2 regions of the Streptomyces sp. NPDC047515 genome follow, and region 1 is predicted to be linked to the other one. Evidence: riboswitches for the same ligand, from Rfam matches in the RefSeq annotation. Region 1 holds a riboswitch; the other holds the start of a gene.
The links. Region 1 has a riboswitch for glycine ahead of gcvP (aminomethyl-transferring glycine dehydrogenase). Riboswitches for the same ligand answer to the same signal wherever they lie in the genome.
Positions count from the first base shown of each region.

Region 2: another riboswitch for glycine. It lies ahead of gcvT (glycine cleavage system aminomethyltransferase GcvT); the one in region 1 lies ahead of gcvP (aminomethyl-transferring glycine dehydrogenase).

Region 1 is NZ_JBEYTM010000084.1:4,304-20,080, reverse strand. Features, by position in the region: gene ABZ826_RS36050 (CDP-alcohol phosphatidyltransferase family protein) at 109-717, shown strand; gene ABZ826_RS36045 (mannose-1-phosphate guanyltransferase) at 831-3,326, shown strand; gene ABZ826_RS36040 (DUF881 domain-containing protein) at 3,425-4,348, shown strand; gene ABZ826_RS36035 (small basic family protein) at 4,345-4,677, shown strand; gene ABZ826_RS36030 (DUF881 domain-containing protein) at 4,683-5,471, shown strand; gene ABZ826_RS36025 (FHA domain-containing protein) at 5,662-6,450, shown strand; gene ABZ826_RS36020 (MerR family transcriptional regulator) at 6,468-7,211, shown strand; gene ABZ826_RS36015 (bifunctional nuclease family protein) at 7,265-7,738, shown strand; gene ABZ826_RS36010 (MerR family transcriptional regulator) at 7,907-8,524, shown strand; gene ABZ826_RS36005 (DNA polymerase IV) at 8,582-10,042, shown strand; gene ABZ826_RS36000 (PRC-barrel domain-containing protein) at 9,967-10,335, opposite strand; glycine riboswitch at 10,449-10,545, shown strand; gene gcvP (aminomethyl-transferring glycine dehydrogenase) at 10,740-13,625, shown strand; gene ABZ826_RS35990 (DUF5999 family protein) at 13,713-13,919, opposite strand; gene ABZ826_RS35985 (hypothetical protein) at 14,253-14,846, opposite strand; gene ABZ826_RS35980 (glutamate-cysteine ligase family protein) at 15,330-15,777, shown strand, end outside.
Region 2 is NZ_JBEYTM010000062.1:4,298-20,074, reverse strand. Features, by position in the region: gene ABZ826_RS33055 (SRPBCC domain-containing protein) at 1-80, shown strand, start outside; gene ABZ826_RS33050 (YafY family protein) at 176-1,198, opposite strand; gene ABZ826_RS33045 (thioesterase family protein) at 1,308-2,174, opposite strand; gene ABZ826_RS33040 (trimeric intracellular cation channel family protein) at 2,290-2,961, opposite strand; gene ABZ826_RS33035 (dipeptide ABC transporter ATP-binding protein) at 2,980-4,284, opposite strand; gene ABZ826_RS33030 (ABC transporter ATP-binding protein) at 4,320-5,420, opposite strand; gene ABZ826_RS33025 (ABC transporter permease) at 5,417-6,418, opposite strand; gene ABZ826_RS33020 (ABC transporter substrate-binding protein) at 6,564-8,339, opposite strand; gene ABZ826_RS33015 (ABC transporter permease) at 8,435-9,439, opposite strand; gene ABZ826_RS33010 (enhanced serine sensitivity protein SseB C-terminal domain-containing protein) at 9,914-10,696, opposite strand; gene ABZ826_RS33005 (enhanced serine sensitivity protein SseB) at 10,862-11,632, opposite strand; gene ABZ826_RS33000 (AAA family ATPase) at 11,669-12,370, opposite strand; glycine riboswitch at 12,528-12,625, shown strand; gene gcvT (glycine cleavage system aminomethyltransferase GcvT) at 12,767-13,882, shown strand; gene gcvH (glycine cleavage system protein GcvH) at 13,974-14,351, shown strand; gene glyA (serine hydroxymethyltransferase) at 14,371-15,630, shown strand.

The sequences.
Region 1 (15,777 bases):
CTTTTCTGCGTTCACGAGACGCTTGCGTTACCCCCGTGTGCCTGCTGATGGCGGCTGACGGTAGGGTCAGGGGGCATCATTGGCACGTTCTTCACAGGAGGCCCCCGGGTGGAGGTCCAGGAGACTCGGGTTCAGACGGACCGGGTACTCACCATCCCCAACATCCTCAGTATGGCGCGCCTTGTCGGGGTTCCGCTCTTCCTGTGGTTGATTCTTCGCCCCGAGTTCGGCGGGCCCAAAAGCGATGGCTGGGCCCTGTTGGTGCTGATGCTCAGCGGTGTCAGCGACTACCTCGACGGTAAGCTCGCTCGCCGGTGGAACCAGATCAGCAGCCTCGGCCGGCTTCTGGACCCTGCTGCGGACCGCCTCTACATCCTTTCGACCCTCGTCGGGCTGACCTGGCGGGAGATCCTGCCGCTGTGGCTCACCGCAGCCCTTCTCGCACGCGAACTCATGCTCCTCGTGATGGTGGGAATTCTCCGGCGGCACGGCTATCCGCCGCCCCAGGTGAACTTCCTGGGGAAAGCAGCCACGTTCAACCTGATGTACGCGTTCCCCTTGTTGCTGCTCAGTGACGGAAGTGGTTGGCTTGCATCGCTGGCCGCCATTTTCGGATGGGCGTTCGCAGGTTGGGGTACAACGCTCTATTGGTGGGCAGGGATCCTCTACGTGGTTCAGGTCCGCCGGCTCGTCAAGGCGGATGCAGTAGCCGATTGAGCTCGTTGACGCGGTGTCGTGCAGTGTGGCCGACCCGCCGCTGATGACCCGCATGGCGCCCCGACGGGCGAAGTCGGCTTGACCGTCGTCTCTTCAAGGAGGACGTTTCCGACATGAAGGCCGTCGTGATGGCTGGTGGCGAAGGCACTCGTCTTCGCCCCATGACCTCAAGCATGCCCAAGCCGCTTCTGCCCGTCGCCAATCGGCCGATCATGGAGCATGTGCTTCGCCTGCTCAAGCGGCACGGGCTCAACGAGACCGTCGTGACGGTCCAGTTTCTCGCCTCGCTGGTCAAGAACTACTTCGGGGACGGCGAAGAGCTCGGGATGGAGCTCAGTTACGCCAACGAGGAGAAGCCGCTCGGTACCGCGGGGAGCGTGAAGAATGCCGAGGAAGCACTGAAGGACGACACCTTCCTCGTTATTTCGGGCGACGCGCTCACCGACTTCGATCTCACCGACCTCATCGCCTTCCACAAGGAAAAAGGCGGTCTGGTGACGGTGTGCCTGACTCGTGTGCCGAATCCTCTGGAATTCGGCATCACCATCGTGGACGAGGCGGGCCAGGTCGAGCGCTTCCTGGAGAAACCAACCTGGGGTCAGGTCTTCTCGGACACGGTCAACACAGGCATCTACGTGATGGAACCCGAGGTGTTCGACTACGTCGAAGCCGATGTCTCGGTGGACTGGTCCGGTGATGTCTTCCCGCAGCTCATGAAGGAAGGCAAGCCGATCTACGGCTATGTCGCCGAGGGCTACTGGGAGGACGTCGGTACCCACGAGAGCTATGTGAAGGCCCAGGCCGACGTCCTTGAGCGGAAGGTAGACGTCGAGATCGACGGCTTCGAGATCTCGCCAGGAGTATGGGTCGCAGAAGGTGCGGAGGTACATCCTGACGCGGTATTGCGGGGCCCCCTGTACATCGGGGACTACGCGAAAGTCGAAGCCGGGGTGGAGATTCGAGAGCACACGGTCATCGGGTCGAATGTGGTCGTCAAGAGCGGCGCTTTCCTGCACAAAGCCGTGGTGCACGACAACGTCTATATTGGCCAGCACAGCAATCTGCGCGGATGCGTGGTCGGTAAGAACACCGACGTCATGCGGGCCGCCCGCATCGAGGACGGCGCGGTCATCGGGGACGAGTGTCTGATCGGCGAGGAATCGATCATTCAGGGAAATGTTCGCGTATACCCGTTCAAGACCATCGAGGCCGGAGCTTTCGTCAACACCTCGGTGATCTGGGAATCACGCGGACAGGCCCATCTCTTCGGAGCCCGTGGAGTGTCCGGGATTCTGAACGTCGAGATCACGCCGGAGCTGGCGGTCCGGCTTGCCGGAGCGTATGCCACGACCCTCAAGAAGGGATCGACGGTCACCACCGCACGTGACCACTCCCGTGGTGCGCGTGCGCTGAAGAGAGCGGTGATCTCTGCGCTTCAGGCCAGTGCCATCGACGTACGGGACCTGGAGAACGTACCGATGCCCGTCGCGCGTCAGCAGACGGCGCGGGGAAGCGCCGGCGGCATCATGATCCGTACGTCTCCCGGTGTGCCCGATTCGGTCGACATCATGTTCTTCGACGAGCGGGGTGCCGATCTCTCCCAGGCGCGGCAGCGGAAGCTGGACCGGGTGTACGCCCGTCAGGAGTACCGCAGGGCCTTCCCGGGAGAGATCGGGGATCTGCACTTCCCGTCCAGCGTCTTCGACTCGTACACGGGGTCGCTGCTGCGCAACGTGGACACGGCCGGGATCGCCGACGCGGGTCTCAAGGTCGTCGTCGACGCCTCCAACGGCAGTGCGGGCCTCGTTCTGCCCAGCCTGCTGGGACGGCTCGGTGTGGACTCGTTGACGATCAACCCGGGGCTCGACGAATCACGGCCCACCGAATCCGCCGAAACCCGGCGGTCGGGACTGGTGCGGCTGGGCGAGATCGTTTCCTCGGCGCGAGCCGCGTTCGGTGTGCGCTTCGATCCGGTCGGCGAGCGGCTCTCCCTGGTCGACGAACGGGGCAGGATCGTGGAGGACGACCGGGCCCTCCTGGTGATGCTGGACCTCGTGGCGGCCGAGCGGCGCAGCGGGCGGGTGGCGCTGCCGGTCACCACGACCCGGGTCGCCGAGCAGGTCGCGGCGTACCACGGCACGCAGGTCGAATGGACGACGACGTCGCCCGACGATCTGACGCGCGTGGGACGGGAGGAAGGCACCATCTTCGGTGGAGACGGTCGCGGCGGCTTCATCGTTCCGGAATTCAGCAGCGTCTTCGACGGATCCGCCGCCTTCGTGAGACTCCTCGGGCTCGTCGCCAGGACCCAGCTCACCCTGAGTCAGATCGATGCCCGGATTCCCCGTGCCCATGTCCTGCGTCGTGATCTGGCCACACCCTGGGCGGTGAAGGGCATGGTCATGCGGCGGGTCGTCGAGGCTGCCGGGGACCGCAGCGTCGACACGACCGACGGTGTGCGGGTCGTCGAAGCCGACGGGCGATGGGTGATGGTGCTGCCGGACCCGGCCGAAGCGGTCACCCATTTGTGGGCCGAGGGTCCGGACGACGCCTCCGCGCAGGCACTGCTGGACGAATGGGCTGGAGTCGTGGACAGCGCAGGTCAGTGAGGGTTTCATCGGTGTGCCCGGTGGCGTACTGCGACGTCTCCGGGCACACCGGTGGGGCCATTCGGCGGTAGCGGTGGCGACGTGCGACGATGTGCGGCATGTCGCAGCAGACCCCCGATCGGAGTACCGCCCCGCCACGAGCGCGCCCCGACGCGTCCATGTCGCTGCTGACCAACGTGATGGACCACAGCCTGGACGACGGGTACGCCGAGGCATCGGCACGTCGCAAGGCTGACGGAAGCGCGGGTCTGCCCCGCACGCTCAAGTCGAAGCTCGGTCTCGCCGCATGTCTGGTGCTCGCTGCCCTCGTCGTCACGCTCGGGGCTGCGCAGGCACGTGTCTCCGCGCCGGTCCTCGCCAAGGAACGCGAGGAACTGATCGATCGTATCGACGGGGAGACGGCGGCGGCCGACACCCTTGAGTCGCAGGTCGACAAGCTCCGGGACGATGTGGGCAGGCGCCAGCGCAAGGCGCTGGAGAAGCACGGCGGGGACCAGGGAGAGCTGGTGGCGCTGCTCGTCGGGGCGACGCCGGTGGAGGGGCCCGGCGTGAAACTCGTGGTCGACGACGCCAAGGACGCCGATCAAGGCGGTGGCGGGCCGAGGGAGACCAGCGGATTCACCGACACCGGGCGGGTTCGTGACCGGGACCTGCAGCGGGTCGTCAACGGCTTGTGGCAGTCCGGCGCGGAAGCGATCTCGATCAATGGGCAGCGGCTGACGGCACTGTCGGCGATCCGCGCGGCCGGCGACGCCATACTGGTCGACAACAGACCGCTCGTGCCGCCGTACACGGTGCTGGCGGCGGGGGACGGGAAGCCGCTCAGCAGCGCATTCCAGGCCAGTGCCGACGGCCAGTATCTGCAGGCGCTCAAGGACGCCTTCGGCATCCGGACGAGCATGTCCGTGCAGCAGAAGGTGAGCCTCCCGGTCGCGCCGAGCCTGATCGTACGAACAGCAGAGCCTTATAAGGCCGCAGACACCGGCAGTGGTGCGGCAGACACAAGGAAGGGCACATCGTGATCGCCGTACTGGGCCTCGTCGTGGGAGTCGTGGTCGGACTGTTGGTCCGGCCCGAGGTGCCGGCGGTGGTCGAGCCCTATCTTCCGATCGCCGTCGTGGCTGCCCTCGACGCAGTCTTCGGTGGTCTGCGGGCCATGCTCGACGGAATCTTCGTCGACAAGGTCTTCGTCGTGTCGTTCCTGTCGAACGTCGTGGTGGCCGCGCTGATTGTCTTCCTGGGTGACAAGCTGGGTGTCGGAGCACAGCTCTCGACCGGTGTGGTGGTCGTGCTCGGGATCCGGATCTTCTCCAACGCCGCGGCCATCCGACGGCACGTCTTCCGGGCTTGAGGCCGATGAACAACGAAGAACTTCCCAGCGACAAGGAGCGCACCGGCGAGCAGCCGGCCGGTGCCGCCAAGGAGCTCACCGGGCGCCAACGGCTGATCGCCGGGCTGTGGCCACCGCGAGTGACACGAGCCCAACTCATCGTCGCGGTGCTGTTGTTCGTCCTCGGTCTCGGGCTGGCCATTCAGGTGCGCTCGAACAGTGACAACAGCGCGCTGCGCGGTGCACGTCAGGAGGACCTGGTCCGCATCCTCGACGAGTTGGACGACCGTACGCAGCGTCTGGAGGACGAGAAGCAGCGCCTCGACGCTCAGCGCACGGAGTTGGAGAACAGCTCCGACCAGGCCGAGGAGGCGCGCAAGCAGACGGTCGAGAAGGAGCGGCAACTCGGTATCCTCGCGGGCACCGTCGCAGCACACGGTCCCGGGATCACGCTCACGGTCAACGACCCCGGGGACGGGGTCAAGGCGGACATGCTGCTCGACGCGCTCCAGGAGTTGCGCGCGGCGGGCGCCGAGGCGATCGAGGTCAACGGGGTGAGGGTGGTGGCCAATACGTACTTTTCCGGTGACGGCGGCCATGTCAAGGTTGACGACCGTAAGATCACCGCGCCGTATGTGTTCAAGGTGATCGGCAAGCCCCAGGATCTGGAGCCGGCGCTGAACATCCCCGGGGGTGTGGTGCAGACATTGGAGAAGGAGCAGGCCACCGTGCATGTGGAGCCGGCCGACGACATCGTCGTGGATGTCTTGCGACCGGCGAAGCGGCCTGACTACGCTCGGTCGTCGACCCAGTGAGGCGGCGGCTCGGAGGGGTCGAAGGACACGGGCGGGAGGTTGCGGGGGGTCGGCGCATCGTAAAGGTGGTGCGTGGTGGAAACTGTCGAGTGGATACGGACGTTGTGAAGATGTCCGGGTCGGCAGGTGTGTTCATTCAGGGTTCGTCCTGCCCCACGGGCGGGTCTATTTCGGTCAAGGGGAATCGCCCGTGAAGTTGTTTGGGAAGTTGTTCGGCAAGAGCGCTCGCGACGAGGCTGCCCGCCATCGCGCACCACGCCATGGCCAGGCGGATGAGCAGGGCTCGGAGCGCCCGCTCTACCGCGATCAGGTGTCCGGTTCGAGCGGTGACAATTCGGGAGTTTCCGGCGCGTCGTCCGTTGACCCCGCCGGTGCCGGCCGCATAGGTTTCGGAGAACCGTCAACCTCAAGTACGGGTGGAGGGTTCAGCCCGAGGCAGGAGGGTTCGTCCATGCCGGTCTGTACGAGGTGCGGGCATCGCAACGCCGAGGCCAGTCGTTTCTGCTCCAACTGCGGTGCGCCGCTGAGGGGCGGGATTCCTGAGCGTGCCTCGGAGACGACCTCGACCATCTCCATCTCCGGTCTGGAGGCGTACGAGGCGGAGGCCACCGGGCAGACGCCCGTACCGTCCCTCTCGCCCGAGGCACAGGCAGCTGTCGACGCTCTTCCGCTCGGCTCGGCGCTCCTGGTGGTGCGACGTGGTCCGAACTCCGGCAGCCGCTTCCTGCTGGACGGTGAGCTGACCACGGCCGGCCGTCACCCGCAGAGCGACATCTTCCTCGACGACGTGACGGTGTCGCGGCGGCATGTGGAGTTCCACAGGATGCCTGACGGCAGCTTCACGGTCGGGGACGTCGGCAGCCTGAACGGCACCTACGTCAACCGTGAGCGCATCGACTCCGTCGCACTGTCCAACGGCGACGAAGTGCAGATCGGCAAGTACCGGCTGGTCTTCTATGCGAGCCAGCGGGGCATCTGACCCGTCAGGGAAGGTCCATGCTGAGAACACCGACGGGCGGTGCCGTGACCGGCACCGCCACCGCCGACGACCGCCCGATGAGCATCGGTACGGTGCTCCTGCAGCTGCGGGACGAGTTTCCCGAGGTGACGATCTCCAAGATCCGCTTTCTGGAGGCCGAAGGGCTCGTCGAGCCGCAGCGGACCCCCTCCGGCTACCGCAAGTTCCGTGGGGCCGACGTGGATCGGCTGGCTCAGGTGCTGCGGATGCAGCGGGACCACTATCTACCGCTGAAGGTCATCCGGGAGCATCTGGACGCACTCGCCCGCGGTGAGAAGTCCGCCCTGCCGTCCGGAGGCGGACCGCGGGATCTGACCGACGGCAGCTGGGAGGCGGAGCCCGGACGGGCTACCGCAGCCCGGATCGGCCGAGCCGAACTGCTCGCGGCTGCCGAGGTGACCGAGAGTGACCTCGCTGAGTGGGAGTCGTACGGACTGGTCGTTCCGGCCTCCGACGGCGGATACGAGGCCGAGATGGTCACGGTGGCCAAGCTTGTGGCGGATCTGGGCCGATTCGGTCTGGAACCGCGTCACCTGCGCGCCATGCGAGCGGCCGCGGACCGTGAGGCCGGACTCGTCGAGCAGGTGGTCGCACCCCTGCGCCGACACCGGAATCCGCAGACCAGAGCACACGCAGAGGCCACGGCGCGGGAGCTCGGAGAGCTGTCCGTTCGGCTTCATTCGGCCCTGGTGCAGACGGCTCTGCGGGTCCGGTTCCACTGATCATGTCGGTGCCCGACTACCCAAACCTGCCGAGCACGTCCTAGGGTTGCTGTGTGAACGAGCTCGACGTTGTGGGTGTCCGGGTGGAAATGCCCTCCAACCAACCGATCGTGCTCCTGCGTGAAGTGGGAGGCGACCGGTACCTCCCCATTTGGATCGGTCCTGGTGAGGCGACCGCGATCGCCTTTGCCCAGCAGGGCATGGCACCGGCCAGGCCGCTGACCCATGACCTCTTCAAGGATGTGCTTGAGGCCGTCGGCCAGGAGCTCACCGAGGTCCGTATCACGGACCTGCGGGAAGGGGTCTTCTACGCGGAGCTGGTCTTCGCCAGCGGGGTCGAGGTGAGCGCACGGCCGTCCGATGCCATAGCGCTCGCCCTGCGCACCGGAGCGCCGATCTACGGCAGTGACGGGGTGCTGGACGACGCGGGCATCGCCATTCCGGACGAGCAGGAGGACGAAGTGGAGAAGTTCCGCGAGTTCCTCGACCAGATCTCACCGGAGGACTTCGGGACCAACAGTCAGTAACCGTTCTGCGGGGCCGCCGTCAGCGCATCCGACAAGCCTTTCCCGCTCACACGTCACGGGAAACCACCCTCAGGGTGATTATCACTCGGCGTGCCGAGTGTGGCGATCGTTGACGCACCCCGAGTGACTGCCTACCTTCGAGATGGCAGGTCAAGGACGGAGGTCGGCGTGAGAAGCAGCGGCGACGGTACGGCAGCCGGTGGGCCGTATCCGCAGCAGGGGAGTACAGCCGGCCGCACCATCAGGCAACCGGTTCAAGCGGCGGCGGTGGCGGGGGGCGGCGTGGCATCGGCCAACGACATCGGCTATCGGGGGCCGACGGCTTGTGCGGCTGCGGGGATCACTTATCGGCAGCTCGACTACTGGGCCCGCACGGGGCTGGTCGAGCCGAGCGTGCGTCCCGCATACGGCTCGGGCACTCAGCGGCTCTACAGCTTCCGGGACGTCGTCCTGCTGAAGATCGTGAAGCGTTTCCTGGACACGGGCGTCGCGCTGCAGAACATTCGCACCACGGTTCAGCACCTGCGGGCCCGCGGATTCCAGGACCTTGAGCGGATGACGCTGATGAGCGACGGGGCGACGGTCTACGAGTGCTCTTCGCCGGACGAGGTCGTCAGTCTGCTCCAGGGCGGCCAGGGGGTCTTCGGTATCGCTGTGGGCGTGGTGTGGCAGGACGTCGATGCGGCGCTGTCACAGCTGCACGGTGAGCGGGTGGACACCGGCGAGACACTGATCGGGAACAACCCCACCGATGAACTCGCGCGGCGACGCAACCGCGCCGGCTGACCCTGTCCCGGAATCGGGCGCGGCGATTGTCAGTGCCGTAGGGCAGCATCGGTTGATGTGAGAGCCGCGCCCACCATCCTGCATCTCGACATGGATGCCTTCTACGCCTCCGCCGAGCAGGCGTCGAAGCCCAGTCTGCGCGGCAAACCGGTCGTGGTGGGCGGGCTGGGGCCCCGGGGAGTCGTCGCCACCGCCTCGTACGAGGCGCGGCGCTTCGGGGTGCACTCGGCGATGCCCACGGCGCAGGCGCGGAGGCTGGCCCCCAACGCGGCCTATCTGGTGCCGCGCTTCCTGCTGTACCGGACGGTCAGCGACCAGGTGATGGAGCTGCTGGGGCGGCTCTCCCCACTGGTGGAGCCGCTCAGCCTCGACGAGGCCTTCGTGGACCTGGAGGCAGGCGGGGCGGCCGATGACGCGGCCTCCGCGCTGGAGATCGGCGAGCAGCTGCGTACAGCCATCAAAGCGGTCACCGGGCTCACCGGTTCGGTCGGGCTCGCCGGTTCCAAGATGCTGGCCAAGATCGCTTCGGAGGAGGCGAAGCCGAACGGGCTGCGGCTCATCGAACCGGGCACGGAGCGGGAACTGCTCGCACCCATGCCGGTACGGATCCTTCCGGGCGTCGGCCCCGCGACGGCGGACCATCTGCGCCGCGCCGGGATGACGACGGTCGACGACCTCGTCGGGGCGGGTGAGGCGGAGCTCGTCCGCCTGCTGGGGAAGGCGCACGGGGGCTCGCTCCACCGCATGGCGCTCGGGTACGACGACCGGCCGGTGGTCGCGGAGCGGGACGCGAAATCGGTGTCCGTCGAGGACACCTTCGACGCGGACCTGCACGACCGGGTGCGGGTCAGGACGGAGGTGGAGCGGCTGGCCGACCGATGTGTCGGGCGCCTGCGGGGGGCCGGGCGGTCCGGGCGGACGGTGGTGCTGAAGGTGCGCCGGTACGACTTCTCCACGCTCACACGGTCCGAGACGCTTCGTGGGCCCACGGACGACCCCACGGTGGTCCGGGAGGCCGCCGCGCGGCTCCTGGAGGCTGTGGACACCACCGGAGGCGTACGGCTCCTCGGCGTGGGCGTCACGGGGCTCGCCGACTACACGCAGGAGGACCTCTTCGCGCAGGCCGCCGGTGAGCGGGCCGCGACCGAGGAAGCGGCCGAGGAGGACACGGCGGCGGAGGGCCATGGAGAGGAACCCGTGAGCGGTGCTCCGGAGGAGTCCCCCGCCGGCGCCGAGCAGCGCGCGGCACGACGCTGGCCCGCCGGACACGACGTACGCCACGACACGTACGGCCACGGCTGGGTGCAGGGCAGCGGCATCGGCCGGGTGACGGTGCGGTTCGAGGAACCGGAGTCGGCGCCCGGCCGGGTACGTACGTTCCGGATCGACGATCCGGCCCTGCAGCCAGCCGAGCCGTTGCCGCTGGTCCGGAACCCGGTGGACTACTCGTCCTGGCCGGCCAGTCTGCCGAAGTCCCTGTCCGGGCCGGTCTCCTCGAAGGGGGAGTCCAGGCCGTAGTGCCGGTAGAGCTGGAGCTCCTGTTCCGGCGAGAGATGGCGGCCGACTCCGAAGTCCGGTGCGTCCTTGATCAGCCCACGGTCGAAGGGGACATGAAGCGAATCCTCCACGAATTCGCTGGGTTCCAGCGGGACGAACGCGTCCCGGCTGAAGAGTCCGGTGCGTACGGCCGCCCACTCGGGGACACCGGTCGCGTCGTCGAGGTACACCTCGTCCACGGTTCCGATCTTGGTGCCCTTGCGGTCGAACGCCTTGCGGCCGATCAGGCTGCGCGGATCGATGTCGGTTTGCACGATCCCTCCCACTGGTCGCGGCTACTCCACAAGCACTACAAAAGTGCAGATCCGGGGGGTTGGCCACTCGAGAACGGCGCCACGAACCCCGCTGGTAGGCTGGTACCGGCCGCTGAACCCGTGCGGGAGAGTCCTCCGGAGCTGATCCGAAGGCGCCGAAGGAGCAAATCCTCCCCGGAATCTCTCAGGCCCCCGTACCGCACGGACGAGGTCACTCTGGAAAGCAGGGCGGGTTCCGTGCGGCCGCGTGCCGATGCGGTTCCCTCCCTCACCGACGGTGAAAGCCGGTACGCCGCAGGGTGCGCCGGTGAAGCTCTCAGGTTGAGATGACAGAGGGGGAGGCCGTCCGGGCACCCACGCCGTGGTGCCCCTCGCAGGTCGTGACAGACCAGGAGGCCTCCACCATGACCCCCCGCCGCACTCCGCTCTCCCAGCTGGAGCAGGGCATTCCGTTCGAGCAGCGCCACATCGGTCCCGATGCCGAGGCTCAGTCGAAGATGCTCGCCCAGGTCGGTTACGGCTCGCTGGACGAGCTCACCGCGGCAGCCGTGCCCGATGTCATCAAGAGCGCGGAGGCACTCCGGCTGCCGACCGCCCGCACCGAGGCCGAGGTCCTCGCCGAGCTGCGCGCCCTCGCCGACCGCAACCAGGTGCTGGCCCCGATGATCGGGCTCGGCTACTACGGCACCTTCACCCCTCCGGTGATCCTCCGCAACGTCATGGAGAACCCCGCCTGGTACACGGCCTACACGCCGTACCAGCCGGAGATCTCGCAGGGCCGCCTGGAGGCGCTCCTCAACTTCCAGACGATGGTCGCCGAGCTGACCGGGCTGCCCACCTCCGGCGCCTCCCTGCTCGACGAGGGCACCGCGGCCGCCGAGGCCATGGCGCTCTCGCGGCGCGGCGGCAAGGTCAAGAACGGCGTCTTCCTGGTCGACGCCGACGCCCTGCCGCAGACGATCGCCGTCATCGAGACCCGCGCCGAGCCGGCGGGCGTCGAGGTCGTCGTCGCCGACCTCACCGACGGCATCCCGGCGGAGATCGCCGAGCGCGGTGTCTTCGGTGTCCTGGTGCAGTACCCCGGTGCCTCCGGCGCGGTGCGCGACATCCAGCCCGTCATCGAGCAGGCCCACGGCCTCGGTGCGATCGTCACGGTCGCCGCCGACCTGCTGGCCCTGACCCTGCTCACCTCACCGGGTGACCTGGGCGCGGACATCGCCGTCGGCACCACGCAGCGTTTCGGTGTGCCGATGGGCTTCGGCGGACCGCACGCCGGGTTCATGGCCGTGCGCGAGAAGTTCGCCCGCAGCCTGCCCGGCCGCCTCGTCGGCGTCTCCGTCGACGCGGACGGCACCAAGGCCTACCGGCTGGCCTTGCAGACTCGCGAGCAGCACATCCGCCGCGAGAAGGCCACCAGCAACATCTGTACGGCTCAGGTGCTGCTCGCCGTCATGGCCGGGATGTACGCCGTCTACCACGGCCCGGACGGGCTGCGGACGATCGCTCAGCGCACGCACCGCTATGCGACGATCCTGGCCGAGGGCCTGCGCGCCTCGGGCCTCGACGTGGTGACAGGCGCCTACTTCGACACCCTCACCGTGCGCGTCCCGGGGAAGGCCGCCGACATCGTGGCCGCCGCTCGCGAACGTGGTGTCAACCTGCGGCTCGTCGACGCCGACCTGGTCTCCCTCGCCTGCGACGAGACGACCACCCGTACGCAGATCGCCGCCGTCTGGGCCGCCTTCGGTGCCGACGGGGACATCGAGGCGCTGGACGCGGCCGCTGCCGACGCACTGCCCGAGGCTCTGCTGCGCACCGACGCGATCCTCACCCACCCGGTCTTCCACCAGCACCGTTCCGAGACGGCGATGCTGCGCTATCTGCGCAAGCTCGCCGACCGGGACTACGCCCTGGACCGCGGCATGATCCCGCTCGGCTCCTGCACCATGAAGCTGAACGCGACCACCGAGATGGAGTCGATCACCTGGCCCGAGTTCGGCGCGCTGCATCCCTTCGCGCCGGCCGAGCAGGCACAGGGCTTCCTCACCCTCATTCGCGAGCTGGAGGAGCGCCTCGCCGAGGTCACCGGCTACGACGCGGTCTCGATCCAGCCGAACGCCGGATCGCAGGGCGAGTTCGCCGGCCTCCTGGCGGTGCGCGCGTACCACCGGGCCAACGGCGACGATCAGCGGACCGTCTGCCTCATCCCGTCGTCCGCGCACGGCACCAATGCGGCCAGTGCCGTGATGGCCGGCATGAAGGTCGTGGTGGTGAAGACCGCCGACGACGGCGAGGTCGACGTCGAGGACCTCCGCGCCAAGATCGAGAAGCACCGTGACGAGCTTGCTGTGCTCATGATCACGTACCCGTCGACGCACGGCGTGTTCGAGGAGCACGTCGCTGACATCTGCGCCGAGGTGCACGACGCTGGCGGCCAGGTGTACGTCGACGGCGCCAACCTCAACGCCCTGGTCGGCCTCGCGAAGCCGGGTCGGTTCGGCGGCGACGTCTCGCACCTGAACCTGCACAAGACCTTCTGCATCCCGCACGGCGGCGGCGGTCCCGGCGTCGGTCCGGTCGGTGTGCGCGCGCACCTCGCACCGTACCTTCCGAACCACCCGCTGCAGCCCGCGGCGGGCCCCGAGACCGGTGTCGGACCGATTTCGGCCGCTCCGTGGGGATCGGCCGGCATCCTTCCCATCTCCTGGGCGTATGTGCGCCTGATGGGCGGGGAGGGGCTGAAGCGCGCGACGCAGGTCGCCGTACTCGCCGCCAACTACATCGCCAAGCGTCTCGAACCGTACTACCCGATCCTGTACACCGGCCCGGCCGGGCTGGTCGCACACGAGTGCATCGTGGACCTGCGGCCGATCTCCAAGTCCACCGGCGTCAGCGTCGACGACATCGCCAAGCGTCTGATCGACTATGGCTTCCACTCGCCGACCATGTCGTTCCCGGTCGCCGGGACGCTGATGATCGAGCCGACCGAGAGCGAGAACCTCGCGGAGCTCGACCGCTTCTGCGACACGATGATCGCCATTCGTGGCGAGGTCGAGAAGGTGGCGTCGGGCGAGTGGGGCGCGGACGACAACCCACTGACCAACGCTCCGCACACCGCGGCGATGCTGGGCGGGGAGTGGAAGCACGACTACAGCCGTGAGGTGGCGGTCTTCCCGGCCGGAGTCTCGGCAGCCGACAAGTACTGGCCGCCGGTGCGCCGGATCGACGGTGCCTTCGGTGACCGTAACCTCGTCTGCTCCTGCCCGCCGCTGGACGAGTACGACAACTGAGGCATGAGCGACAGTATGTGACGCGGACATGCGTCGGGGCCGGTGCGGAGCATGCTCCGGGCCGGCCCCCGTTCTTACCGGCCGGGGTCAGGCGGCCTTCATCGCCCGGCCCGTTCCCAGGGGCCGGTGCGGGGCGATGATCTGCCCGTCCGGGAGCAGCTCACCGGTGTCCTCGAAGAGCAGGACGCCGTTGCACAGCAGGCTCCAGCCCTGCTCCGGATGGTGTGCCGTAAGGCGGGCGGCCTCCCGGTCGGCTGAGTCGGCGGTCGGGCATGGTGGCTGGTGCTGGCACATGGAAGGGTTCTTTCGCTGCGTTGTAGTGAATGTCCTGCGGCTTGACGAGATGTTCATGGCCGCCCCCCCCGTATCGATCGGTTCGGTCCCAGTGTTGCCCTACGGGCGTCAATCCGCAGGGATTTCGCAGCAGCACTTCTCCTTACTCCGATGACGCGTCACCCGGCCGGACGGTTCACCGCAACTGCACTGTCCCTTCGGGTGGTTCGGGGTGGCCGGACCGGGCTAGTCCGGATGGGCATCGAGTGCGCCCCGCAGCATTGTGCCCCGCCACCCGGAATTCGCCGAGCGGTGGCGGGGCACAGTGCGGTGATGTGCGGGAGGCGGCCTTTGTCAGGCCGGTGAGCCGAGCAGGGGGCCGAGGCCCGGGGTGATGCGCAGCGTCATCACGCGAAGCAGATCGGCGACCCGGTGCGGGCGATGGGCCGCGATGCCCGGCGGGGCGGGTGCCAGCGGTACCAGCAGATCGGCGGGGGCGAGTGCCCCGCCGGACGCGTCGGCTTCGATGTCGGCGTGCAGCCACAGTGCCAGCATGTAAAGCTCCGGAATGGACAGCAGCCGCGGCTGGTAGTGCGGTGTCACCGTCTCGGCCTGGCACAGGGCGAGTTCGGTCGAGGCGATGTAGGGGCCCTCGAAGAAGTGCGAGAAGGTCCAGCCGTCCGGAGTGAGCATGGTGTCCGCCGCGGCGACGGCCTGTTCCGAAGTGCGGATCAGGAACCGCCACGCGGCGAGCCGGGTGGCGGGTGCCAGCCCGCCCGGTCCGATCCGATCCAGTACATGGACGGGGAGCGGGAGTTCGGGGCTCAGCGGTCCCTGGGCCGATCGGAGAGCAGGTGTGCGGGCCTCGCGGACTGCGGTGGGTGAACCGAGTGCCGCGAGAACGCTGCGCAGAGCGGGCGCGGGGGCCGGGGGAACATGCAGCGGCATAGTGGGTCGCCTCTCACTTCGGAGACACGGTGGTGCGTGGGCGGGTGCAGACGGCGCTGTCGGCGTGCGGGGCCAGAGGAGGCCGGTGACTGGGCCGGTGCGTCATCTCTCTGCCTCGTCCGCGAAGTTTATACGACACGTGTTCGCTCAGTGATTCCACTAGCTGTCGTAGGTATTGCTGACAAGGCGGTATCAAGACTTTATTATGCGGAATTTCTGCCGATTTGGCGTCAGCGGCACAGCTGCCGCCAGGGATCTTTCCCGGGCGCGGACGGCCGAAACGCGTCGCCGTTTTCGTGGCCTGCCGGACGGAGGAAACCGCGTACTGCATCATGCCGAGGGAATGTGCCCCGGACACCCGCGTTCAGATTACTGGGTGTGCGACGTTCGTAGGGGCGTTATGGATCACCCGGCCTGGGCATTATCGATCCTGACGCGAGCGGCCTGAGCCGCGGGCCGCCCACCTGAGGGAGGGACGCTTCGATGGGGGAGAAGGTCGTGTCGGGCGCCTTTGACCTGTCCGATCGGCAGAGTTACCGGAGGAAGCTTCACCAGTGCCTGGAGGGGCTGGAGAGGCTCCTGGCGGAGCAGAGGTTCGACCGACCCCGCAACCTCATGGGTATGGAGATCGAGCTGAATCTGGCCGGCGCCGACGGCATGCCGAAGATGATGAATGGCGAGGTGCTCCCGCGCATCGCGAGCCGTGATTTCCAGACCGAACTCGGGATGTTCAATTTGGAAGTGAACATAGTCCCGCACCGCTTGGACGGACGCGTTTTCGATCAGCTGGCCGAAGAGCTCAGGACCGGCCTCGGATATGCCCATCGGAAGGCGGGCGAGGTCGATGCCGGGATCATGATGATCGGAATTCTTCCCACTCTGGGTCACGCGGACCTCGTTGCGGCGAACCTCTCGGACGCGGAGCGCTACA
Region 2 (15,777 bases), on a different contig from region 1:
GGCAGGCCTATGACGGCATGGGCAGGGGCTGGCCCCATGTCCTCGGCCGCCTCGACACCGTCCTGAGCGAGGCCGCCTGACGCCCTGACGGGCGGGTCCGCGTCCGGACGGGCCTCGACCGGCGTACCGATCACCTCTGGGCCACACCTCACCGCCACCCCGCATCGGTGTCCGGTCACGGCGCCGGCCCCAAAGCCTCATCCGCCTCCGCGTACAGCGCCACGACCGCCGCCGCGTGACGGGTGAGCACGGTCCGCGCCTCCGGCGGGGAGAGCACTTCGAGGTTCGGGCCGAAGGAGAGCAGGGAGCGGGCCCACTCCACCGAGTCCACGGCCAACTCCGCCCGCACCCACTCCGCTTGTCCCTCGGCCGACGCCCACTCCCCTTCCTCCCCTTCCCCCTCGGGCCGCGGCTCCCCGGTCAGCGCACCGGCGTGCAGGCGTACGAACAGATCGAGCCGGGAACGGTGTACCCGCACCCGCAGCCGTACGCCCCCAGGCCGCTCCTCGACCTGCTTGCGCAACGCGTCCCACAGATCCGCGAGCTCCACCCCGGGCCGGCGCACGACCGCGTCGTCGGTGAGAGCGGCCCGTCGCACCCGGTCCGCCCTGAAGAGTTGCGGCACCCCGTCACGGTCCGCGACCAGGTACCAGACGCCCGCCTTCACGACGAGGCCGTACGGATCGACGGTGTAGGCGCGCGGGGTCCGCGTACCGCTGTGCCGGTAGTCCAGCCGCAACCGTCGGTCGGCGAACACGGCATCGTGCAGTTCGGCGACATCCACGACCGGGCGCGGGCCGCTCATCCAGCGCACCGGGTCGACCAGGATGCGTCTGCTGGTCAGCTCGGCGGCGGGCCGGTGCGGTGCGGGCAGGGCGGCCATCACCTTGCGCAGCGCGGACCCGAGCGCGGCGTCGAGACCGAGCGCGGCATGGGCGCCCTGCGCGGCGAGGACGAAGAGGGCGCGCGCCTCGTCGGCGGTGAGCCCGGTGACGTCCGTGCGGAATCCCGGCAGCAGCGCGATGCCACCGTGCCGCCCCCGCTCGGCGTAGACGGGGACGCCGGCGGCCGAGAGTGCCTCGATGTCGCGGTAGATGGTGCGCACGGAGACTTCGAGACGCTCGGCGAGCTCACCGGCAGGCACACGGCCGCGGGTCTGGAGCAGCAGGAGGATCGAGAGCAGCCGGTCGGATTTCACGTCACCAGCTTCCCCCGCGGCTCCGCTCGCCCGCGCCCCGCTCCCGTACGGCCAGGGTCCTTCGTTTGGATCAGGCCGGATCAGCCCCGCACGATCCGAACGAGAGGCCCTACGCGCGAGGTGCCCGCGCCAGTTGGCGGGACTGGGCCACCAGCCGGTCCGCACTGTCCCAGACTTCCGCGTCCTCCTCCAGGTAGCCGCCCGCCAGGTTGCGGGTGGTGATGGAGACGCGCAGCGGGCCCCGGGCGGGGCGGCAGCGGATGTGGGTGGTGAGCTCGATGGTCGGCGTCCAGCCCTTGAGGCCCAGCTCGAACGAGGTCGGGGGCAGTGCGTCGACGGTCAGCAGCAGCGAGAGCGGGTCGGCGTCGCGGCCGTCCGCGAGACCGAACCAGCCGCGCATCTCGCCCTTGCCGGAGGGGGCGCCGACGGCCCAGCCGACCGTCGCCGGGTCGAGCTTGATGTCGAGCCGCTCGGTGATGGCGGAGCTGCCGGGGATCGGGGCCGGGCCGTCGGCCGGGCCGAGGCAGTGCTCCAGCGGCGGGATGGCCGGCGGCTTCGCGGAGGTGCGCACCTCGTCGGACAGCGCGCCCAGATCGCCGTAGGTGGCGATCACCCGGATGCGCTCGATCTCGGTGCCGTCCTGCGCGTACTGGAAGAGGGAGGCCTGGCCGGTGGAGAGGGTACGGCCGGTGCGGATCGTCTGGGTGCGGATGACCGCGGGGCCCGGAACGGAGGCGGTGAGGTAGTGCGCGGAGACGGAGAAGGGGTCCGTGTGCGGCAGCGCCTCACCGAGTGCGCGGCCGAGCATGGCGAGCAGATAGCCGCCGTTGACCGCGTGGATGATCGTCCATCCGGCGGAGAGCTCGGCGTCGTAGACGCCTTCTTCTCGAAGGGTGACGGCGGTGTCGCGGTCGAACTCGCTGTCCCCGATGGTCGCCTGTGCGGTACGCGCCGCCTGCTCTGCTGCCTGTGCCATGCGCAGCACCGTACACCGACAATATTACTGAGCGGTAGCTTTTTTGTGGCCGAAAGATGTCGGCGCACCCCGTCGACCCGCCCGCGAAGCGGTGTCAGGTGGTCGCGAAGCCGTGTCAGGTGGCCGCGGAGCCTTCCTCGGCCGTCGCCGACCGTCGGTTGTAGGCACGCGGGGCCCGCCAGTGGAAGCGCATCGAGAGCAGCCGCAACACGAACGTCAGGATCACCGCGGTGCCGCTGGTGAAGGCGTTGAGCACGCCGAAGCGGATGCACAGCACGATCATCGTGGCGCCGACGATCGCGGGCACCGCGTACAGGTCGCGGTCCCAGCGCAGCAGCGAAGGCACCTCGTTGGCCAGCACGTCGCGCAGCACACCGCCGCCGACCGCGGTGGCCAGCCCCAGGGCCGCCGACGCGGTGAGGCCGAGACCGTAGGCGTACGCCTTGACCGTGCCCGTGACGCAGAAGAGCCCGAGGCCGGCCGCGTCGAAGACGTTGACGCCGACCTGGATCCGTTCGACGTGCGGATGCAGGAAGAACACCATGCCGGCGGCGAGGAGCGGGGTGGTGAAGTAGCCGAGGTCCGTGAAGGCCGCGGGCGGGACCGCACCGATGACGATGTCACGGAACAGCCCCCCGCCCAGCGCGGTCGCCTCGGCGAGTACCGCGATGCCGAAGACATCGAAGTTCTTGCGTACGGCGAGCAGTGCGCCGGAGATCGCGAAGACGAAGATTCCGGCGATGTCGAGCGCATGCTGGACGGAGGGCGTGAACAGTTCGTTGAGCACCGGGCAATTGTGCCGGTACTACCCCTTCGGGCCGCCCTCCGACGTATCGGGCGATCCGGTGGCGCCGTCCGGGGCGGGCTCCGCGGCCTCCGCGGCCTCGGGCTTCCCCGTTACGGCGGACTCTGCGGTCTCCGCAGCCTCGGGCTTCCCCGCCACGGCGGACTCCGGCTCCGCCGCCGTGGCGGCGTCCTCCGCCGCCCCGTCCGGCTCCGGCTTCCCCGCCGTGACGATCTCGATCGCCTCGCGCGCCGCCGCCGTCACCGTCTCGCCGGGCACCTGGTCGGGTGCGTTCTCCGGGTGGTGGCAGGCCACCTGGTGTCCGGTCTTCAGCGCGACCAGCGGCGGTTCCTGCGTCTTGCAGACCTCCGTGGCCTTCCAGCACCGGGTGTGGAATCGGCAGCCGCTGGGCGGCGAGATCGGCGACGGCACGTCGCCCTTCAGCAGGATGCGCTCGCTCTTGGCCGAACGGCGCTTCGGGTCCGGGATCGGGACCGCCGAGAGCAGCGCCTTGGTGTACGGGTGCATCGGCGCCTTGTAGAGCGACTCGCGGTCGGCCAGCTCCACGATCTTGCCGAGGTACATCACCGCGATCCGGTCCGAGACGTGCCGGACGACCGACAGGTCATGGGCGATGATCACGTACGTGAGGCCCAGCTCGGTCTGGAGGTCGTCGAGCAGGTTCACGACCTGCGCCTGGATCGAGACGTCCAGCGCCGACACCGGCTCGTCCGCCACGACCAGCTTGGGGTTGAGCGCGAGCGCGCGGGCGATCCCGATGCGCTGGCGCTGGCCGCCGGAGAACTCGTGCGGATAGCGGTTGTAGTGCTCGGGGTTGAGGCCCACGACCTCCAGCAGCCGCTGCACCTCCTTCTTGACGCCGCCCTCGGGCGTGACGCCCTGCAGCTTGAAGGGGGCGCCCACGATCGTGCCGATCGTGTGCCGGGGGTTCAGCGAGGAGTACGGGTCCTGGAAGATCATCTGCATGTCGCGGCGCATCGGGCGCATGGCACCGACGCCGAGGTGCGTGATGTCCCTCCCCTCGAACTCGATCTTCCCCGCGGTGGGTTCGAGCAGCCGGGTGACCAGCCGGCCCATCGTCGACTTTCCGCAGCCGGACTCCCCGACCACGCCCAGGGTCTCGCCCGAGCGCACCTCGAAGTCGATCCCGTCGACGGCCTTCACGGCACCGGCGTTGCGCTGCAGCATCCCCTTCTTGAGAGGGAAGTGCTTCTGCAGCCCCGTCACCTTGAGCAGCACCTCGCGGGAGGCGGCGTCCTCGACCGGCGCGCCGCTCCCGGCAGACCTCTGCGCCGGAACGTCCACGCCCTTGTCCTCGCTCGTCACGGCCTTGTCCTCGCTCACAGCTTGGGCGCAATCTCTTCGGTCCAGATACGCTCCCGCTGCTCCTGCGACATGTGGCAGGCCGCCCAGTGCCGGCTGCCGACCTCCTGCAGCTCGGGCCGAACGGTGCGGGTCACGTCGTCCTTGGGCACATCCGCGTACGGGCAGCGCGGGTTGAAGGCGCAGCCCGAGGGGATGTTGATGAGCGACGGCGGGGACCCCTTGACCGGGATGAGCCGGTCGGTCTGGTCGCGGTCGAGGCGCGGCATCGAGCCCAGCAGACCCCAGGTGTAGGGGTGCCGGGGCTCGTAGAACACCTTCTCGGCCGGTCCGCGCTCGACGCAGCGCCCGCCGTACATCACCAGGAGGTCGTCGGCGAGCTCGGCCACGACGCCCAGGTCGTGGGTGATGATGATGACCGCGGAGCCGAACTCCTTCTGCAGATCCCTGATCAGGTCGAGGATCTGCGCCTGGACGGTCACGTCCAGCGCGGTCGTCGGTTCGTCGGCGATCAGCAGCTCGGGGTTGTTGACCAGCGACATGGCGATCATCGCGCGCTGGCGCATCCCGCCGGAGAACTCGTGCGGGTAGCTGTCGACCCGCTTGTCGGGCTGCGGGATGCCGACCCGGTCGAGCATCTCGATCGCACGCCTGCGGGCGGTCTTCTTGTCCACGTCGTGGTGGACCCGGTACGCCTCCACGATCTGCTTGCCGATCGTGTAGTACGGGTGCAGCGCGGACAGCGGGTCCTGGAAGATCATGGCCATGTCCCGGCCGCGCAGCTTGCGCACCTCGTCCGGGTCCGCGGACAGCAGTTCCTTGCCGTCCAGCCAGATCTCGCCGGAGACCTGCGCCTTGCGCTTTCCGTACTGGCCCGCGGTGTGCAGGCCCATGATGCCCAGCGACGTGACGGACTTGCCGGAGCCGGACTCGCCGACGATGCCGAGGGTCTTGCCCTTCTCCAGCTGGAAGTTGAGCCCGTCGACGGACTTGACCAGGCCGTCGTCGGTCGGGAAGTGCACCTTGAGGTCGCGTACTTCGAGGAAGGCGGTGGGAGCGGGCGAGCCGGCCGGGGCGGGTTCGCCCAGCGCGGCACCACTCTTGTGCAGTTCGGTCATCCCAGCCTCACTCGCGGGTCGATGACGGCGTACAGAATGTCGACGACGAGGTTGGCGACGGCGATCGCGAGAGCCGCGAACAGGGTGACGCCGAGAATCACCGGCAGGTCCTTGTTACTGATGGCCTGGACCGCCGCGAGCCCGAGCCCCGGCAGGTTGAACGTGGACTCGGTGAGGACGGCGCCACCGAGGAGCACGCCGATGTCGAGGCCGAAGACGGTGAGGATCGGGGTCATCGCGGAACGCAGAGCGTGCCGGGTGATGACGGTGCCCTCGCCCAGACCCTTGGCGCGGGCGGTACGGATGTAGTCCTCGCCGAGCACTTCGAGCATGGTGGCTCTGGTGAGCCGGGCATACATCGCGGCGTTCAGGAAGGCGAGCACGATCCACGGCAGGATCAGTGTCTGGAACCAGGTGCCGATGCCGTCGTCCGTGGAGAGGTTGTCGGCGATGTGCACCCAGCCGAGGTTGTGCACGAAGAGGCCCATCGCGACCATGCCGGTGAAGAAGATCGGCAGGGAGACGCCGCCGAGGGCGGTGGTCATCGCGGCACGGTCCCAGATGCTGCCGCGCCGCAGCGCGGACACGACACCGGTGGCGACCCCGCCGAGGAGCCACAGGACGCAGGCACCGGCGGCGAGCGCACCGGTGACGGGCAGGGCGTCCTTGAGGGTGGTCCAGACCGGAACCTCCGTGCGGAAGGAGTACCCGAAGCAGGGTGCGGCGCAGTGGGTGACGTCGTCACCGTTGGCGTAGTCGCGCCCCAGCGGGATGCCCTTGACGAAGTCCCAGAACTGGACGAGAAGGGGGTCGTCGAGACCCAGTTTGATCCGGATGCCCGCGAGCTGCTCGGCACCGGAAGCCTTGCCGGCGAAGAGGACTGCGACGTCCTGACCCGCCCACTTGGGCAGCATGAAGAAGATGGTGAAGGTCGCGAGCAGTACGACGAGCACCATGATGACTACGGCGAACAGGCGCCGGATGAGATAAGCAAGCACTGTGCGCGGCCCGGCGGTGGCCGCGAACCCCTTGTGGGGGGCTCCCGGCCACCGCCACGGCCATCACCTGCCCTTCGGACTGGCGGGTTTCGGCGGCGGTGGGGCAGTCAACGGGGTTGACTGCGAATGCTGTTGACTACAGCGGCTACTTGACGACGCCGAGCGAGACGTAGTCGTAACGGCCGTTGTAGGCGTCGGACATGTAGGCGTTGGTCAGCCGCTTGCCGCGCCAGGTGATGTTCTTCTCGTAGATGAAGGGCATCCAGTCGGCCTGGTCGAGGATCCGCTTGTCGAGCTGCTTGTAGATCTCGCCGGCCTTGTCCGCGTCGGTCTCCGCGATCGCGTTGTCGAAGAGCTTGTCGATCTGCGGGTCCTTGAGCTGCGACTCGTTGTAGTTACCGGTCTCCGACAGGAACCGGCTGTCCCACAGCGGCTGACCGAAGCCCTGGCCGGAGGGGAAGTCCGGGCCCCAGCCGCTCATCGTCATGCCGTAGCCGCGCTTCTTCACGACGGACGGCGAGCCGGTGATGCTGGAGGCCTCGGCGCCGTCGATCGGGTCGACCTCGATCTTGATGCCGACCTTGCCGAGCTGCGCCTGCAGCGCCTCGGCGACATCGACCTCGCCCGGGTTGTTGTTACGGGCGGTGAGCTTGGTGGAGAAGCCGTTCGGCTGGCCGCACTGCTTCAGCTCGTCCTTGGCCTTGGCCTCGTCCGGCTTGCCCTTGCGGGCGAGGACACCGTACGGGTCGTAGTCGCTGTGGCCCTTGATGGAGGCCGGCAGGGTGCTGTTGGCGATCGCGCCACCGGCGATCTCGCCACCGCGGGTCTGCTGCAGGGCAGCGAAGTCCGTGGCGTAGAAGACGGCCTTGCGGCAGTGCACGTCGTCCAGCGGCTTCGCCGTGTGGACGAGCGCGACGTAGCGGACGAAGGACGTCTGCATGTTGTCGACGCTGTCCTTGTGGTCCTGGACGGCGGTGACGCGGCCGGACTGGGTCATGCCGGTGCCGTTGAGGTCGACGTCGTAGTCGCCCTCCATCAGCTTCTTGTCGTTCTCCTCCAGGTTGGCGGAGATCGTGACGGTGACCTTGTCCGGGAGCGCGGCGCGGATCGGGTCCGAGGACTTGTCCCACTTGTCGTTGCGCACGAGAACGATGCTCTTGCCCGGCTTGTACGTCTCGAACTTGTACGGGCCCGAGGAGAACGGCCGCTGGGTGTACTTCGCCTTGGTGTCCTGCGACGCCTTCACGGGCGAGCCGGACGGCATGGCGAGGAACTGCTCGAAGTCACCGTTGGGCTTGGGCAGCTTGAAGATGATGGTGCTGTCGTCGGGCGTCTCGATCGCCTTCAGACCGAGCTTGTCCGGGGACGAGTCCTTGTACGGGCCCTTGTACTCGTGCTTGGGGTCCAGCGTCTGCATCAGATACTGCGGGCCACCGGTGATGGTGTCCGTCGCCCAGATGCGCTCGATGCCGTACTTGACGTCCTTGGAGGTCAGCTTGGAGCCGTCCTCCCAGGTGAGGCCGGACCGCAGCTTGTACGTGTAGGTCTTGCCGCCGTCCGTGATCTCACCGGGGCCGGTGGCGAGGTCGCCGACCAGCTTGGTGGACGCGGCGCCGGGCTTGGTGTCGTACGTGACCAGCTGGCGGGTGTAGAAGCGCATGAAGTCCCACGCCATGCCGTAGTAGGCACGCTGGGGGTCGGCGGAGTCGAGGTCCTGCTTCCCGACCATCTTCAGCGTTCCACCCTTCTTGGTGGACGCGTTGGCGACCTTGTTGAACGCCGCGTTGAAGCCGGCGCCCTTCGCCTTGCTGTCGCCGCTGCCGCCGTCGTCGCCGCCGCCGCACGCCGTGGTGGTCATCAGCGCCGCGACCACGAGGGCCGCACCAGCGGTGAGCCGTCGTTTCGAGGTAACTGTGGACATTTTCTCGTAACCTCCGAGATCGCGGTCCCAGGCCATTGCTTGCCGGAGAACCATGGGAAGAGCCACCTGACAGTGCGGCAGGGGCAAGTCGTGGGCTATCGGGTCCCCTTGGGGTCCAGGGCGTCGCGCAGCCCGTCCCCGAAGAGGTTGAAGGCCAGAACGGTGATGAAGATCGTCACGCCGGGGAAGACCATGAACATCGGGTCGTGCTCGTACGTCTCCAGGGCGTCCCGCAGCATGCCGCCCCAGGAGGCCGTGGGCGGCCGGACACCGGCGCCGAGGAAGCTGAGGGCCGCTTCGGTGAGGATGTTGGTGGGGATCATGAGCGTCGCGTAGACGGTGATCGGCGCCACCAGGTTCGGCAGCAGCTCGCGGAAGAGGATGTGGCCGCGCCCGCCGCCGAGACTGCGCGCCGCCTCCACGTATTCGCGCTCACGCAGCGAAAGCGTCTGCCCCCGGACGATGCGTCCCACGTACGGCCAGCCGAAGAAGCCGATGACGGCGACGAGTACGGCGATGCGCACCCCGCTGCCGGTGAGGCCGAGCAGGTCGTCGGGGAGGACGGAGACGAGGGAGATGATGAAGAGGAGCTGCGGGAAGGAGAGCAGCACGTCCATGATCCGGCTGATCACCGCGTCGATCCAGCCGCCGAAGTAGCCGGCGACGATCCCGAAGAGCGTGCCGAGGGCCACCGCGACCAGGGCCGCCAGGAAGGCCACGAGGAGCGAGATCCGGGCGCCGTAGATGATCCGGCTGAAGATGTCGCGCCCCTTGTTCGGCTCGACGCCGAAGAGGAAGTCGCTGCTGACGCCGCCGAGGCTCCCCTGGGGGAGGTTGGTCAGCGGGTCGAGCGTCTCCTGATGGAAGTCGTTCGGCGGATGGCCGAGCAGGCCCACGATCAGCGGCGCCAGGATGGCCACCACGATCAGGACGAGGACAACGATGCCACCCGTCAGAGCAACCTTGTCCTGCTTGAGGCGGTTCCAGGCGATCTGCTTGAGGGAGCGCCCCTCGACCTTCTTCGTCCCGGAGTCGACTGCGGGACCGCCGGTCGCGATCGGGTCCGCTTCCGTGGTCGGCTCGTGCAGTGGTGCCGTCATCGTGGCAAGGACCCCTCTCAACCGGCGGTGGCCGGGCCGAACTGGCCGCTGTGGCGGCGCGATCAGTCAGTCGTACGCAGAGGCGGCAAGACGCCCTTGCTGCGGGAGTCTTCATTGCCGTCGCGACAGGTAGCCATAGCGACAGACGAATGGATGCCTAACCGTGATGCGGTCAGGGGTGTTCCGTTATCCGGACGGATGTGAACGCCCCTCGAACACGGGTCAGTTGAGGTGGAAGAGGGGCACGCGCGCAGATTCTTGCCGCTTTCACCACCAGACCTACCCAGCGCGGAAATCCCGGACATGGAGGGCGGGATGCACCGGAAGGCCGTGAACACGCGCCCGCATTTCGGGAGTTGGCCCTCTATGGATATGTCCCGGAAATCAGGAACGTACACCTGCATTCCGGGCACACCGGGCTCACGCGGTCGCGTTAGCTCACGCGTCAGTGCGCGCGCCTGGGACGGCGTGCGCTCAGTACGCGCCCTGCGGCGGCGGATAGCCGTAGCCCGCCATCGGGGCCGCCGGGGCATGGGCCTCGCGGTCGTAGAACGGACGGGTGTTGGCGCGCAGCCACATCGCGACCGGGTCGTACTCGTCGGACATCGCGACGGTGGAGACGGGCAGCCCGTCCGGCACCGCGCCGATCGACTGCTGCATCATCGCGCGCACGGCGTCGACCGAGGTCTGGCTCGTGTCGTAGAGGTCGAGGCCGACGGCGAGATAGGGGACACCGAGCGCGGGCTGCACCCAGGCGCGGCGCAGCGAGCGGATCGCGGGGGTGTGGTGGGCGTTCTGCGTGAGCAGGGCGTAGAACTGCGGGATCTCGATGGCCGGCTCGGTGAGCCGGAGGGGCCCCGCGGGCATCCGGTCGAGGCCGGTGGCGATCCGGCGCAGATCCAGCCAGGGGATGCCGACGCCGCCGCCCGGGGCGTGCGGGTTGAGCCAGATGCCCCAGCGGTCGGGGAAGAGGGCGCGGGCGATGTCGCGGCCGCCGACCAGTTCATGGGCCCGGTTCCAGCCACTGGCCGAGAGCTCCTGGGCGGAGGTCACACAGGGGGCGTAGCCGAGGCCGTCGATCTCCATGTTTCCGTACTGGGCGTCGGGCGCGCCCGCCTGTCCGTGCCAGAGGAGCATCCAGATCCGGCCGTTCGCGAGGGCCTGCAGCAGCGCCTCGTACGCGTCGTAGCGTCCGGGCGTCACTTGGCGCAGCATGTGCTCGACCTGCCCGGCCGCCGCGGTGCCTGACGCACTCACCTGGTCCCGCCCCTCTTCGATCCACTGTGTCGGCCCGCCGCTCCCGGGCACACGGGTGCGGCATGGTGCCGAGGCACCAGCCATCAAACCAGCTTATGCGCCGGTCCTGACACCGACTTGACGCCATCGGCCGACGTGGCGCTCGGCTCCGGGGCCGTCGACGTGCTACGGGGTCTCGCGCCGGTAGAACGGCCGGACCTTCTCCCGCATCCAGTCACCGACCGGGTCCTGTGCCACATCGAGCAGGACCAGGTTGACCGGCCAGGGCACCTCGACGCGGCCCAGCGCGCGGCCGAGGGCGTCCATCGGGGCATTGCGTCCGGCGCCCTCCCAGGTGGAGAAATCGACCCCTATGAAGAGGACGGGCTCGCCGCCCTCGATGCTGGCCAGCGCCCTGCGGGCGGTGAGCACGACGCCGCTCTCCTCGAATTCGCCGGCCGCCGCGGCGAGGAAGTCGACGGGCTCCTCCTGCCAGGACGGTTCGAACAGCCGGACCCGGCCGCCGCCGGCCGGCCCGTCCAGCGGGGTGCGTCCGGCGCGGCAGAGCTCGGCCACGGCGGGCGGCGGCAGCGGCATTCCGACGGCACCGCCCGGATTCACCGCGATACCGAGCTGCGGGGGCAGGCCGCGGGCGAAGTCGCGGGCGGGCGCGACGGTGAAGGACATACGGGTGCCGACGCAGGCATGGAACTGCTGTTCGGAGCTGAACACGGGAACGTACGCGGCGCCGTCGATCTCCAGAGTCGGCAGGTCCAGGTCCAGGGAGTCGGGTCCGCCGCCGTTGGGCAGGGGCACCCAGACCTGGCTGCGCCCGAGCACCTCGACGAGCCGTCCGCCCGCCTCCGGGCTGCCCACCGAGGCCATCAGCACCTCTTCGAGCTCATTGGCCGGCCATCCGCTCTGCGGATGGGATTGGACCTGCGCCGGAATGTCCACTGCTTCCCCTTCTTGCCCGAGCCTTCCGGCAGAAGATTAACGTCCGGCGGCCCGCCCCTTCGGTGCCGTGGCGAACGTGATCCGGCCCAGCACCCCTGCCGCCTCGCGGTCCAGCAGCACCGCCGAGGCGCAGCCGGGCGGCAGCAGGCCGGTCTCGGCGCCCCGCAGCAGCTTCCCCACCGCCCTGCGATGCCGGGCGAACGCGTATCCGGAGACACCCCGCCCGCGCTCCCGCTGGCCCTCCCTCGCCGTCCGCGGTGTGACGTCGAGCAGGACGAGGTGGAGGACGCGGCCCCGGCGCCGGGCGTCACGGGCCAGCCAGCCGCGCACCCACGCCTGGGTTCCGCAGTCGTGGACGACGACGGACTCGCCGGAGCGCAGCGCCCGCCACAGTCCCCGGTAGTGGGCGGCGCGGACCAGCGGACGGTAGAGGGCGTACGGGAGTAAGCGAGGCATCCGCCGGGCCCAGCGGTCCCGGGTGTCCTGGGAGTCGATGGCGCGGGCCGTCGTCACCGTCCGCCGGATGAGCGTCGATTTGCCGCTGCCGGGCAGCCCGGAGACCACCACCACGTCGCCCGCCGCGAAGCGCAGGCTGCGCGGGCCGCGCCCGGCCCGCGCCCGCAGGTCCCGTACGACGGGCGGGCGCGGGCCGCGCGTCTCCCCGGCCGGGACCCCCGGCTGTGCGGGCATCGCGTCGTGCGCGACTCCCACGGTTGTCGCGTACCGCTGCAACGTCATCACCCTCCCCCTGTCGGGTCACCCGCCTATGCCCATGAAGTGTAAAGAAAAGGTAATGCGACACAACCGTCCACGCCGTCGATTCCGGAGGGGGACCGGGGCCCCACTCCGGCGGGATGCGTGCGATGATGGCCCGGCCAACTGCATAAAGGCCGCTTGAATCCGCGCGGGAGAGTTCCGGTCACTGCATGTGCCGGGCGCCGAAGGAGCAAGTTCCTCCCTTGAATCTCTCAGGCCCCGTACCGCGTGGATGAGGCAGATCTGAAAAGCGGGCCGCTCCGCGGCTCCACCCAAGGTGCAAGCCGAACCCCTCAAGGGGCTCTCGGCGAACCTCTCAGGTTCCGATGACAGATGGGGAGGGATTGTCCTCGTCGTCATGCCCCGGGAGCCACATCCATGAGCACCGCCCCCCGTCTCACCGCCCTCGATGCCCTGCACCGTTCGCTGGGCGCGACCATGACCGACTTCGCGGGCTGGGACATGCCTCTGCGGTACGCCAGCGAGCGCGACGAGCACAACGCGGTGCGCACCAGGGCCGGTCTCTTCGACCTGTCCCACATGGGCGAGATCACCGTCACCGGCCCCGAGGCCGCGGCCTTCCTGAACTTCGCGCTGGTCGGCAACATCGGCACCGTCGCCGTGGGCCGCGCCCGCTACACGATGATCTGCGCCGAGGACGGCGGCATCCTGGACGACCTGATCGTCTACCGGCTGGGCGAGACCGAGTACATGGTCGTCGCCAACGCGGGCAACGCCCAGATCGTGCTGGACGCGCTGACCGCGCGGGCCGACGGCTTCGACGCCGAGGTCCGCGACGACCGCGACGCGTACGCGCTGCTCGCCGTCCAGGGCCCGGAGTCCCCCGCCATCCTGGCCTCGGTCACCGACGCCGATCTGGACGGCCTGAAGTACTACGCCGGTCTGCCCGGCACGGTCGCCGGTGTCCCCGCGCTGATCGCCCGTACCGGCTACACCGGCGAGGACGGCTTCGAGCTGTTCGTCGCCCCCGAGCACGCCGAGCAGCTGTGGAAGGCCCTCACCGAGGCCGGCGCCTCCCGCGGGCTGATCCCGTGCGGGCTCTCCTGCCGCGACACGCTGCGCCTGGAGGCGGGCATGCCGCTCTACGGGCACGAGCTGACCACCGGGCTGACTCCCTTCGACGCCGGCCTCGGCCGGGTCGTGAAGTTCGAGAAGGAGGGCGACTTCGTCGGCCGCGAGGCCCTGAAGGCCGCCGCCGAGCGCGCCGAGACCGCCCCGCCCCGCAAGCTGGTCGGGCTGATCGCCGAGGGCCGCCGGGTGCCGCGCGCCGGTTTCTCCGTGGTCGCCGGCGGCGAGATCATCGGCGAGGTCACCTCGGGGGCCCCGTCGCCCACCCTGGGCAAGCCGATCGCCATCGCGTACGTGGACGCCACGCACGCCACGCCCGGCACCACGGGCGTCGGAGTGGATATCCGGGGCAGCCACGAGCCGTACGAGGTCGTGGCGCTGCCGTTCTACAAGCGTCAGAAGTGACGTCCGCGCACCTCGGAAGTGACGCATTCCCGTCTCACACCGTAAGACCACCGTTCATCAGCACTCCCACGCGTACAGGAGAATTCAGGTCATGAGCAACCCCCAGCAGCTGCGTTACAGCAAGGAGCACGAGTGGCTGTCGGCCGTCGAGGACGGTGTGGCGACGATCGGCATCACGGAGTTCGCCGCCAACGCGCTCGGCGATGTCGTCTACGCCCAGCTCCCCGAGGTCGGTGACACGGTGACCGCGGGCGAGACCTGCGGCGAGCTGGAGTCGACCAAGTCGGTGAGCGACCTGTACTCGCCGGTGACCGGTGAGGTCACCGCCGCGAACCAGGACGTCGTGGACGACCCGTCGCTGGTGAACTCCGCTCCTTTCGAGGGCGGCTGGCTGTTCAAGGTACGTGTGGCGGAGGAGCCGAAGGACCTGCTCTCCGCCGACGAGTACTCCGAGTTCTCCGGCAACTGAGACCCCAAGGGACCACCTGATGTCGCTTCTCAACTCCTCCCTCCACGAGCTGGACCCGGACGTCGCCGCCGCTGTCGACGCCGAGCTCCACCGTCAGCAGTCCACCCTCGAAATGATCGCCTCGGAGAACTTCGCTCCGGTCGCGGTCATGGAGGCCCAGGGCTCCGTTCTCACCAACAAGTACGCCGAGGGCTACCCCGGCCGCCGCTACTACGGCGGCTGTGAGCACGTCGACGTCGTCGAGCAGATCGCCATCGACCGCATCAAGGCGCTGTTCGGCGCCGAGGCCGCGAACGTCCAGCCGCACTCCGGTGCGCAGGCCAACGCCGCCGCGATGTTCGCGCTGCTGAAGCCGGGCGACACGATCATGGGCCTGAACCTGGCCCACGGCGGTCACCTGACGCACGGCATGAAGATCAACTTCTCCGGCAAGCTCTACAACGTGGTCCCGTACCACGTCGACGAGACCGGCGTCGTGGACATGGCCGAGGTCGAGCGGCTGGCCAAGGAGTCCAAGCCGAAGCTGATCGTCGCCGGCTGGTCCGCGTACCCCCGTCAGCTGGACTTCGCCGCCTTCCGCCGCATCGCGGACGAGGTCGGCGCGTACCTGATGGTCGACATGGCGCACTTCGCCGGCCTGGTGGCCGCGGGTCTGCACCCCAACCCGGTGCCGCACGCCCACGTCGTCACGACCACCACGCACAAGACCCTCGGCGGTCCGCGCGGTGGCGTCATCCTGTCGACGCAGGAGCTCGCCAAGAAGATCAACTCGGCGGTCTTCCCGGGCCAGCAGGGCGGTCCGCTGGAGCACGTGATCGCGGCCAAGGCGGTCTCGTTCAAGGTCGCGGCGACCGAGGAGTTCAAGGAGCGCCAGCAGCGCACCCTGGACGGCGCCCGCATCCTCGCCGAGCGGCTGGTCCAGCCGGACGTCACCGAGGTCGGCGTCTCCGTGCTGTCCGGCGGTACGGACGTCCACCTGGTCCTCGTCGACCTGCGCAACTCCGAGCTGGACGGCCAGCAGGCCGAGGACCGGCTGCACGAGCTGGGCATCACGGTCAACCGCAACGCCATCCCGAACGACCCGCGTCCGCCGATGGTCACCTCGGGTCTGCGGATCGGTACGCCGGCCCTGGCCACCCGCGGTTTCCAGGCCGAGGACTTCACCGAGGTCGCGGAGATCATCGCCTCCGCGCTCAAGCCGTCCTACGACGCGGACAGCCTGAAGGCCCGCGTCGTCGCGCTGGCCGAGAAGTTCCCGCTGTACCCCGGTCTGAAGTAGTCCGGGACGCGGCTCGTCCCGAGTAATACGGGACACAGTTCGTCACCTTTCGGGCGGGGCACCACGCACACTGGTCAGTGAGCGCGGTGCCCCATCCCTTGTCCCCGCTGCTCTTCGGGCCGACCGGTCCGTACCGCACCACCCGGC